DNA from 3 places in the Rhodococcus sp. I2R genome. Region 2 is predicted to be linked to each of the others. Evidence: predicted binding sites of a transcription regulator. Region 2 holds the regulator's gene; each other region holds the start of a gene.

Region 1 (3,278 bases), on a different contig from region 2:
ATCGAGAAGAAGTATTGGGGTGGTGTGTGCCTGAACGTCGGCTGCATTCCCTCGAAGGCTCTCCTCCGCAATGCCGAGCTGGCGCACCTGTTCACCAAAGAGGCGAAGCTCTTCGGCATCTCGGGTGAGGCGTCCTTCGACTTCGGCGCAGCGTTCGATCGCAGCCGCAAGGTTGCCGACGGCCGCGTCAAGGGCATTCACTTCTTGATGAAGAAGAACAAGATCCCCGAGTACGACGGGACGGGCACGTTCACCGACGCCAACACCATCGAGGTCGAGCTCAGCAAGGGCGGCACCGAGACGCTCACCTTCGACAACGCGATCATCTCGACGGGTAGCACCACCAAGCTGCTTCCGGGCACCGAGCTGAGCAAGAACGTCGTCACCTACGAAGAGCAGATCATGACCCGGGAGCTACCCGGATCGATCCTCATCGTCGGTGCAGGCGCAATCGGCATGGAGTTCGGCTATGTCCTGAAGAACTACGGTGTCGACGTCACCATTGTCGAGTTCCTCGACCGCGCGCTTCCCAACGAGGACGCGGACATCTCGAAGGAAATCGAGAAGCAGTACAAGAAGCTCGGCGTCAAGGTCATGACCGGCGCCGCCGTACAGAGCATCGACGACGACGGCTCCAAGGTCACCGTCGCGATCAAGAACAACAAGTCGGGCGAGACCGAGACGGTCACCGTCGACAAGGTCATGCAGTCCGTCGGCTTCGCACCGCGTGTCGAAGGCTTCGGCCTCGAGACGACGGGCGTCGAGCTCACCGACCGCGGCGCCATCGGCATCACCAACACGATGCAGACCAACGTCCCGCACATCTACGCCGTCGGTGACGTTACGGCCAAGCTGCAGCTCGCGCACGTCGCCGAAGCAATGGGCGTCGTCGCCGCGGAGACCATCGCCGGTGCCGAGACCATGCCGATCGACGATTACCGCATGATGCCTCGTGCGACGTTCTGCCAGCCGCAGGTTGCGAGCTTCGGTCTGACCGAGCAGCAAGCCAAGGACGAGGGCCGCGATATCAAGGTGGCAACCTTCCCGTTCGCGGCCAACGGAAAGGCGCACGGTCTCGGCGACGCCACCGGGTTCGTCAAGCTGATCGCGGACGCCAAGTACGGCGAGCTCATCGGTGGCCATCTCATCGGACCCGATGTGTCGGAGCTGTTGCCCGAGCTCACCCTCGCGCAGAAGTGGGATCTCACCGTCAACGAGTTGGCCCGCAACGTGCACACGCACCCGACGCTGTCGGAGGCCTTGCAGGAAGCCATCCACGGCCTCGCAGGGCACATGATCAACTTCTGACGATCCTGCACCCGTTTCGGCGGCGGTGACCACCTCGGTGGTTGCCGCCGCTTTTTTTCGCTATCGACATCGAACTGGTGTTCGAGTTTTTGTCGGTGGGTCGGTTAGTGTTGACTGCATGCTTTCGGGGGATGGCGTTGCAGGAGTGACCGAGACGGCTGATGCAGTCTCGGGGCATGCGGCTGGGCTGACGATCGAGTCCGCGTTTCTGGAGCGGGTTGTGGCCGCGCTCGAGGAACAGGTGGAGGTGCTGGGGCGTATCCAGACGGTGGGCGCGTCGAATGCAGACCGGCGGGCGCTGTTGGTGCGGTGCGAGGCGGTGAGCCGGTCGCTGTTCGGTCTCTCGCATACCTGGATTGCAGATCTGTTGGCGCAGAACGGGTTGGAGGTGATCGAGGGACCGGCGAAGCAGTCGCTGGCCACGTTGCTGAATCTGTCGCCGACGCGGGCTGGTCAACGGTTGCGGCTATCGGAGCAATTCGGCGAACGTACCGCGGTGGCCGGTGAGCGCCTGGATCCGGTGTTGCCGCGGACTGCCGCCGCCGCTGACGACGGAGTCCTCGACGAGGAGCATCATCACCACATCGACGAGTGGGCCGACGGTGGTGGCACCGATATCGAAGCGTTGACCTTCGGGTGCGATGTGCATCATCGGTTGATCGGGCCGCGGGAGCGCGATTGGGCGACGACCAAGGCGGGTTCGGGTCATCGGTACGCGGGGCGCACTCTCTGGCATCCCCCGGTCACGCTCGATCCCGCTCGCCGCGGACGGGTCAACCATTTTCACCACCCGAACGAGTACATCTATCCGGCGGAAAACGGGCCAAATCCGACATCTGAAAAGGGACCTTGACCTGCGGAAACCGATGATCCCAACAGTGGATCGGATATCTGTGAGGATTCATAAGCCCTGATCGGGCGCGAACGTACAAATCGGTTCGTTCGAGCTGATAGCTTCCCCTACGCCGCACGAGGGGCGCGGCAGAAGGGGATGGTTGTGGCAGGCATGTCGATGCGGACCTCGGTCCCGGCGCGTATCAGCGGTGGTGTTCTCGGTGGTCTGCGTGTGTTCGGGCAGACGCTCGAACTCGGTGCGGCGGCGTTCCTGCATCTGTTCCGCGACATCGTGGCACTGCGGCACCCGTGGCGAGACACCGTCGATCAGGCGTGGTTCGTGGTCACCGTTACCGTCGTTCCCGCGGTACTCGTCTCCATTCCGTTCGGCGTCATCGTCTCTGTCCAGGTCGGCAGTCTCACCAACCAGATCGGCGCCACCTCCATCGCAGGCGCAGCCGGCGGTTTGGGCGTGATCCGCCAGGGCGCACCGATCGTCTCCGCACTTCTGCTGGGCGGTGCCGCCGGAGCAGCGATCGCGGCCGATCTCGGCGCGCGCACCATCCGCGACGAAATCGACGCCCTGCGCACGATGGGTATCGATCCGGTTCGTCGGCTCGTCGTACCGCGGTTGGCTGCGATCCTCATCGTCGCCCCCTTCCTGTGCATCCTCGTCATCTTCATGGGCCTGGCCTCGGGATATGCGATCAACGTCGCGTTCCAGGCGGGCACACCTGGCAGCTACATCAGTTCGTTCGCATCGTTCGCCTCGGTCGGTGACCTCGTCGTCGCGCTGGTCAAGACCCAGATATTCGGCGTCATCGTCGTCATCATCGCCTGCCACCGGGGGCTTGGCGCGACGCACGGCCCGCGCGGGGTGGCCAATGCCGTCAACGCGGCAGTCGTACTCGGCGTCGTCGCGGCGTTCACGGTCAACGTCGTCATCACGCAACTGGTCGCGATGTTCATGCCCCAGAAGCTGGGCTGACCGGCCATGGCGACTCCATCGACCTACACGTTGCCCGGCACGGCCAGGCTCACTCGCGGGGTGCGCCGGGTAGCACGTATCCCCGGTGACCTGCTCGAGATGCTCGGGCATCAACTGACATTCTGTCTGAAGGTTCTGGGCGCGATTC
Region 2 (3,278 bases):
CGGTAACCCCGCTGCGCTTGACGACGGCCAGCACGGCGGTCTCGACTGTGGTGAACCGACGACCACATTCCGGGCACGAGCGTCGGCGGCGGATTGCTTGCCCCTCGTCCGCCTCGCGTGAGTCGACCACGCGAGAGTCGGGGTGCCTGCAGAACGGGCAATGCATGAAGGAGCCTCCGTCGTAGCCGATGCACTCCCTGGGATCACTCTCGAGGGGTACGGGCATCGAGGATACTCGGAGCCTCACGTACGCACCTCGATCACCCGAGACGCGGAGCTCTCGGCACACCGGATCTGGGACGCGCACGGTCATGATCGGCGCTACCGGCCGGATGTGGCTGGAATCACCAGTTGCTGGCCCTGGGACACCGACGCGCCGGCGAGGCCGTTCAGTTCGAGCATGCTGTCGACCACATCCTGCACTGGCACTCCCGGTGCGATGCGCTGAGCGACGTCGCTGAGCGTCTCGCCCTGCTGAACGACGGCGACACCTACCTGCGGTGCGGACTCGATCGAGCCTGCGCGCAGATTCGCGACAGCGACGAACGCCAACAGCACCACGGCGGTGGCGAGAACACCGAGGACGGTTGCAGTCCACGACAGCGTCTGCGGGCTCCTGTCCTCCACACACGCCTCGCGGTGCCCGCGCACCACTCCCTGCGGCGCGCTCGTGTGCAGGTAGCGCCGGCGCTGCGGGGTGGGACGCCGACGAACAGCACTCCCCCTATGTGTACTGCCACGGTGCGCACTGACACGCCGCTCGGTCGTGATGCTCATGAGAACCTCCACTGGAGTGGACATGATCGAAGGGTGTATTCGATCAGGCGTTCGATGAACGCTTGTTCGAAGTTCTATCACGCAGCTCCGACAAAGTCAGTAGAAAACGCGACACGGATCGAACAGATGTTTGATCGAACAGCGTCGACGGGCTAAGTTCGTGTCAGAAGCCACACGCCACATCCACACCACCCGGCCAGCTCAGGTCGCACTCGAGCTTCAGCTACAGCCACGACGCAGGAGGACGCAGGAATGAAAGACGAGACCTCGTCAGGGTCACCGAAATCGACCGTCTCACCGAAGTCGACACCGAAATCGACCAAGTCGGCAGGCAAGCCCGCGGGAAAGCCTGCTGCCGTCCCCACTGCGAAAGCGTTCGAGGGTGAAGGCACCGATGTCAGCGCCGGACTGACGGAGCGTCAGCGCAAGGTACTCGAGGTCATCAGGGCGTCGGTCACCGAACGCGGATACCCGCCGAGCATTCGTGAGATCGGTGACGCCGTGGGTCTGACGTCCACGTCCTCGGTGGCTCATCAGTTGCGCACTCTCGAGCGCAAGGGATTCCTGCGGCGCGATCCCAATCGCCCACGCGCAGTGGATGTGCGCGGACTCGACGAGGTCCAGGCAGACCACGCCGCGGCGGTTGCCGACGGTTCGGCGCCCGCCGAGGAACAGCTCCCCACACCCACGTTCGTTCCGGTTCTGGGGCGTATCGCCGCGGGCGGGCCGATTCTGGCCGAGCAAGCTGTGGAGGATGTGTTCCCGTTGCCGCGCGAACTCGTGGGCCAGGGCTCACTGTTCCTGCTCAAGGTCGTCGGTGAGTCGATGATCGACGCCGCGATCTGCGACGGTGACTGGGTGGTGGTTCGTCAGCAGAGCGTGGCCGACAACGGTGACATCGTGGCGGCGATGATCGAGGGTGAGGCGACGGTAAAGACGTTCAAGCGCAGCAAAGGCGAAGTGTGGCTGATGCCGCACAACCCGTTGTTCGATCCCATACCGGGCAACGATGCGGCGATCCTCGGCAAGGTCGTCACCGTCATGCGCAAACTCTGACCAAACACAGGTCGGCCTGAAACGAGCAGGGGCTCGGCAGCAATGTGGTTGCCGAGCCCCTGCTCGTCGTTCAGGTTTGCGTCTTTCGAAAACTCAGAGATCGAGTCCTCGGCCGATGATTTCCTTCATGATTTCCGTGGTGCCGCCGTAGATGGTCTGCACACGCGAATCCATGTAGGCCTTGGCTATGGGGTATTCCTTCATGTAGCCGTAGCCGCCGTGCAACTGCAGGCATCGATCGATGAGCCGGACCTGATTCTCGGTGGTCCACCACTTCGCCATCGCGGCTTCCTGCACCGTCAGCGTGCCGGCGTTGAGGAGTTCGACGAACTTGTCAACCATGATGCGTGTCGCGGTGGTTTCGGTGGCAAGTTCGGCCAGCACGAAACGTGTGTTCTGGAACTTGCCGATCGACTTGCCGAAGGCCTTGCGGTCGCGGCAGTACTGGATGGTCATCTCCAGCGCGGATTCCATTGCGGCCGCTGCCACCACGGCGATGGACAGACGCTCCTGAGGCAGGTTCTGCATGAGGTAGATGAAGCCCATGCCCTCGTCGCCGAGAAGATTGGCCGCCGGAACACGGACGTCGGTGAAGCTGAGTTCGGCGGTGTCCTGAGCCTTCATACCGATCTTGTCGAGGTTGCGGCCTCGCTCGAAACCGGGCATGTCGCGCTCGACCACGAGCAGGCTGAATCCCTGGGCGCCCTTGTCCGGATCGGTGCACGCAACGACGATCACCAGGTCGGCGTTGATTCCGTTGGTGATGAAGGTCTTCGAGCCGTTGAGGACCCATTCGTCGCCATCGCGGACTGCGCGGGTCTTGATGCCTTGCAGGTCGCTACCGGTTCCCGGCTCGGTCATCGCAATTGCGGTGATCAGCTCGCCCGAGCAGAATCCGGGCAGCCACCGCTGCTTCTGTTCCTCATTGCACAGGTCGATGAGGTACGGCGCAACGACGTCATTGTGCAGCGTGAAGCCGATGCCGCTGTACCCACCACGTGTGGTTTCCTCGGTGAGGATGGTGTTGTAGCGGAAGTCCTTGACTCCCCCGCCACCGAATTCCTCGGGAACAGCGGTGCCCAGGAACCCTTGCTTGCCGGCTTCGACCCAGACGCCGCGGTCGACGATGTTCTGCTCTTCCCACTTCGCGTGGTTGGGCGCTACGTGCTGGGCCAGAAATTTGCGGTACGACTCACGAAAGAGGTCGTGCTCGGGCTCGAACAGTGTGCGGTCCACTACATCTCTCCTTCGAGGGGCTTTCCCGGTCGGCAACAACACCGCCGCCGGTGATATACCTCGACACTACGACTGTGAGCACGGCTCGGTCGATGACCGAGCCGTGCGTGATCGGTGACCCGTTTAGCGAGTCACACCTCTGCTGAGCGCCCGCATCACCGGATACCCGACGAGTATTCCGACCGATCCCCAGGCGATCCCGCCTAGTT
Region 3 (3,278 bases), on a different contig from region 2:
GTCCCTCGCCTCCGGCGGCATCGAGCTGATCGCGGCGGTCGGCACGTACGGCGCGTTGGCGACGATCACATCGGCGTGGCCACGAATCGATTGCGGCAGCGGAGAATAGAGATCACCCTCGTACACGTGGCCACCGATGGGTGCCAGGTTGCGACGCGCACATCGCGCTGCAGCAGCGTCGATGTCGGCGGCATGCACCTCGATGTCGGCGACGCTGTGTGCGAGCGCGAGACCGACTGCACCCGATCCGCAACAGATATCGATCACCACGTGCGGATCACATTCGACGGCCTTCGCAACGAGCAGGGACGTCCGGCGACGGGGGACGAACACACCAGGTTCGACGAGAACGCGGAGGCCACAGAACTCGGCCCACCCGAGAAGTTGCTCGAGTGGCGTACCGGCGACGCGCTGCGCTACGGCCTGCTCGAGTTCTTCACCGGCGAAGGCGTCGAGAAGAAGACCGGCTTCGATCTCGGCGTACACGCAGCCTGCAGCGCGCAGCCTCTCGGTGATGCGAGAGGTGGTGCTGGGCTCTTCTGGCATCTCTGCCTTTCGCGACGCCGGCAACTGCGACTCACGGCAGAAATATCCGGCCGCTGATCGATCCTCGCACGGTGTGTGCGGCAACCACGACCCAAGCAGAAAGCAACGCCGCATACAACACCACCGCTAGCGCAGAAACTGCTCCGAGGCCGAGTGCCGCGCCCAGTGCGGTCGCGCCCGTGACACACGTGCCAACCGGGAAGGTGAAGCTCCACCAGGTGAGCGAAAACCTCAGCCCGTTGCGCATCGCCTTGGCTGTCACCGTGCAGGCGACCGTGACAGCGCCAATAGCGAGCACCCCGACGAACAGTCCATATCCGATTCCGAACGCGTGCAGATCACGTGCGAGGCTCGCATGGGCGCTGCCCAGCACGAGGCCGGCGTCGGCGCCGAGCAGGTTGGCCGCGGTGATGGATTGCCCTACCAGCCCGAGCGTGATCCAGACCGTCGGTGCCGCTTGCAATGCCGGTCCGCCCCCGCGCAGCAGATCGCGGTAGATCAGCGTCATCGCTGCAGCTCCCAGCGCGAGGCTGAGCGCGAACAGTGCGTAACACAGCGCGAGCAGCCAGACTCGAAGGCCGTCGTCTCCGATGTAGGGCAGCAACAGAGCACCACCCGTGGCGGACACCATCGGCGGAACCACCGGCATCAGCCACGCCGGCAATGCGTTCGAGCGTCCCTGCCGCAGCATTCTGTACGGCATCCACACCGAGGTCGCCACCCCGGTGATCGTGCCCAGCACCCACAGGGTCGCCGCGATGTGCAGGGCCGCAGTGTCGCCGATGACGTCCTTGCCGAGCAACAACGTGCCGGCTCCCACCGTCAGCATGGCCATCGGTGGTGCGCCGTAGAAGAGGGACACGACAGGGTGCTCGGCGTATCGACGGGCGTTCGCAGGGTGAAGTATCCAATGCGCTGCGAACGCCACCGTCAGCGCGAGGAGCGCGAAGGACGCGAGTACCCAGACGACCGTTGCGAAGGCACGCAATTCGGCCGAGTGCACCGGCAAGGTTGCCGCGGCGTTGGCGACGATGCCGGTGCCCATCACGGACGCGAACCAGTTCGGCGTGATGTGTTCGATCAGCTGCCCGGGACGTTCGAGCTCGCTCAGCAGGCGAGTTCGCTTGTGCTCGAAGGCTGCGCCGACAGTTCCTGCGGTCATGCACTCAGCGTCGTCCGCGCCGACTGTCGCCGGAAGTGGTGTCACACTTGTGCGGCCACAAGCAATTTTTGTAGCAACGAACTGTTGTATTCGAACATCTGTTCGAGTATCGTTGGTGGCATGACGCAGCCGGGGGGCTCTACGTACATCAGACGCGAGGCGGACATCGCCGCTTCGGAGTCGCTGGCGCGCCTCGCCGATGGTCGACGGGCCGACAACGTTGCGGCTGCGGCCGTGGTCCACGAACTGCATCGCCTGTCCGAAATACGGCTGGGCGAGGAGATGGACATCCATCTGCTCGGATCATCTCGTGACGACGAGCAGCCGGATACTGCCCGCGCGAGGCACATCACCGAATGCGAAGCAGCTGTAGCACTTTCCCTCTCACGTACCGCTACTCGCGAGATGATCACGGTGGCGGGTCATCTGGCCTGGCGGCTCCCCGCCGTAGATGCCGCATTCACGGTGGGCGATATCGACTACCCGCGCGTTCGAGCCATCGCGAATACGCTGTCCCGCGCTTCCGATTCGACCGTTTCTGCCATCGAACAGGATGTCCTCGCTGCAGCCCTGCGATGCAACGTCCGCGCATTGACCAGCAGCATTTGGCGAGAGTGGATGGCCCACGATCCAGCTGAAGCCACTGCCGCGCAGAAGGCGGCAGTGACGGAGGAACGCTGCGCAGACATCCGACGGGGTGACGACGGCATCGCAACCCTGGTCGCAAAAATGTCGATGCTCGAGGGAGCCGAATGCGATGCACTTCTCGAAGAGATGGCCGGCACTGTCTGCTCGCGTGATCCTCGAACGAAGAAGCAACTCCGCGGTCATGCGCTGCTCGCTCTGTTTCATCGAGAAGAGTCCCTGACGTGCACGTGCGGATCGGATATTTGCCCGATGGCTGCAGCGGGCGCGTTGAACCCGCCGCGCCGTAAAGCCCTGCTGGAAGTGCACATCGACATCGAGACCCTTCTCGGGCTCGGTAGCAATCCAGCCACTCTCGCAGACGGGACTGTGCTGGATCCAGAGACCGCCCGCCTACTTGCTACCGACGCACGATGGCAGGGTCTGCTCACCGAGATGCTGGACGCGATGAACGAGTACCGAGCTCAGGTGCCGAACAGCACTGGATCCGACGACACTGAGCACGAGCCCAGCGCCGGACATGGCGCTATTCGGCCGTGGGTCGCGAAGCGGGGCCGCGCGAGGCGCCTTCTCAGTCGTGGTCGCCGTCGTTCCGCTGCACCTCTACCCACGCGTTCAGCGGCTTCTTGTCGACCCGAACACAAGAGAGGGGCATCGACGCTCGGTGCGGAAGCTGCGCTCTCGAGAAGTATCGCGAAATTCCTGGCGGCGGCCGCGTCGGATCCGACACTGACCCGAGGCCGATATCCCGACGGGCACGGCGGCTTCGCCGAACCTCCACCCGGGGCGCTGACTTATCGGCCGAGCGCCGAACTCGTGGCGTTGACCCGAGCCACATACTGCACCTGCACATTCCCGGGGTGCAGTGTGCCCGCAGCTCGGTGCGACATCGACCACATCGTTCCGTTCGATCACGAGGATCCGC

Evidence for each region. The regulator LexA, encoded in region 2, represses DNA repair genes until DNA is damaged. The targets are predictions, from matches to a motif close to CGAACANNTGTTCG.
Region 1: KVY23_RS02255 (HNH endonuclease signature motif containing protein) is a predicted target of LexA. The motif match lies at 1,379-1,392, and genes of this name have one in related genera.
Region 3: KVY23_RS09295 (HNH endonuclease signature motif containing protein) is a predicted target of LexA. The motif match lies at 1,800-1,813, and genes of this name have one in related genera.

Annotation. Positions count from the first base shown of each region.
Region 1 is NZ_JAHUTG010000002.1:129,357-132,634, forward strand. Features, by position in the region: gene lpdA (dihydrolipoyl dehydrogenase) at 1-1,308, shown strand, start outside; gene KVY23_RS02255 (HNH endonuclease signature motif containing protein) at 1,427-2,161, shown strand; gene KVY23_RS02260 (ABC transporter permease) at 2,315-3,130, shown strand; gene KVY23_RS02265 (ABC transporter permease) at 3,137-3,278, shown strand, end outside.
Region 2 is NZ_JAHUTG010000001.1:80,976-84,253, forward strand. Features, by position in the region: gene nrdR (transcriptional regulator NrdR) at 1-166, opposite strand, end outside; gene KVY23_RS00330 (LysM peptidoglycan-binding domain-containing protein) at 322-801, opposite strand; gene lexA (transcriptional repressor LexA) at 1,030-1,833, shown strand; gene KVY23_RS00340 (acyl-CoA dehydrogenase family protein) at 1,927-3,069, opposite strand; gene KVY23_RS00345 (uracil-xanthine permease family protein) at 3,193-3,278, opposite strand, start outside.
Region 3 is NZ_JAHUTG010000007.1:140,971-144,248, forward strand. Features, by position in the region: gene KVY23_RS09285 (putative protein N(5)-glutamine methyltransferase) at 1-546, opposite strand, end outside; gene KVY23_RS09290 (TDT family transporter) at 578-1,708, opposite strand; gene KVY23_RS09295 (HNH endonuclease signature motif containing protein) at 1,829-3,278, shown strand, end outside.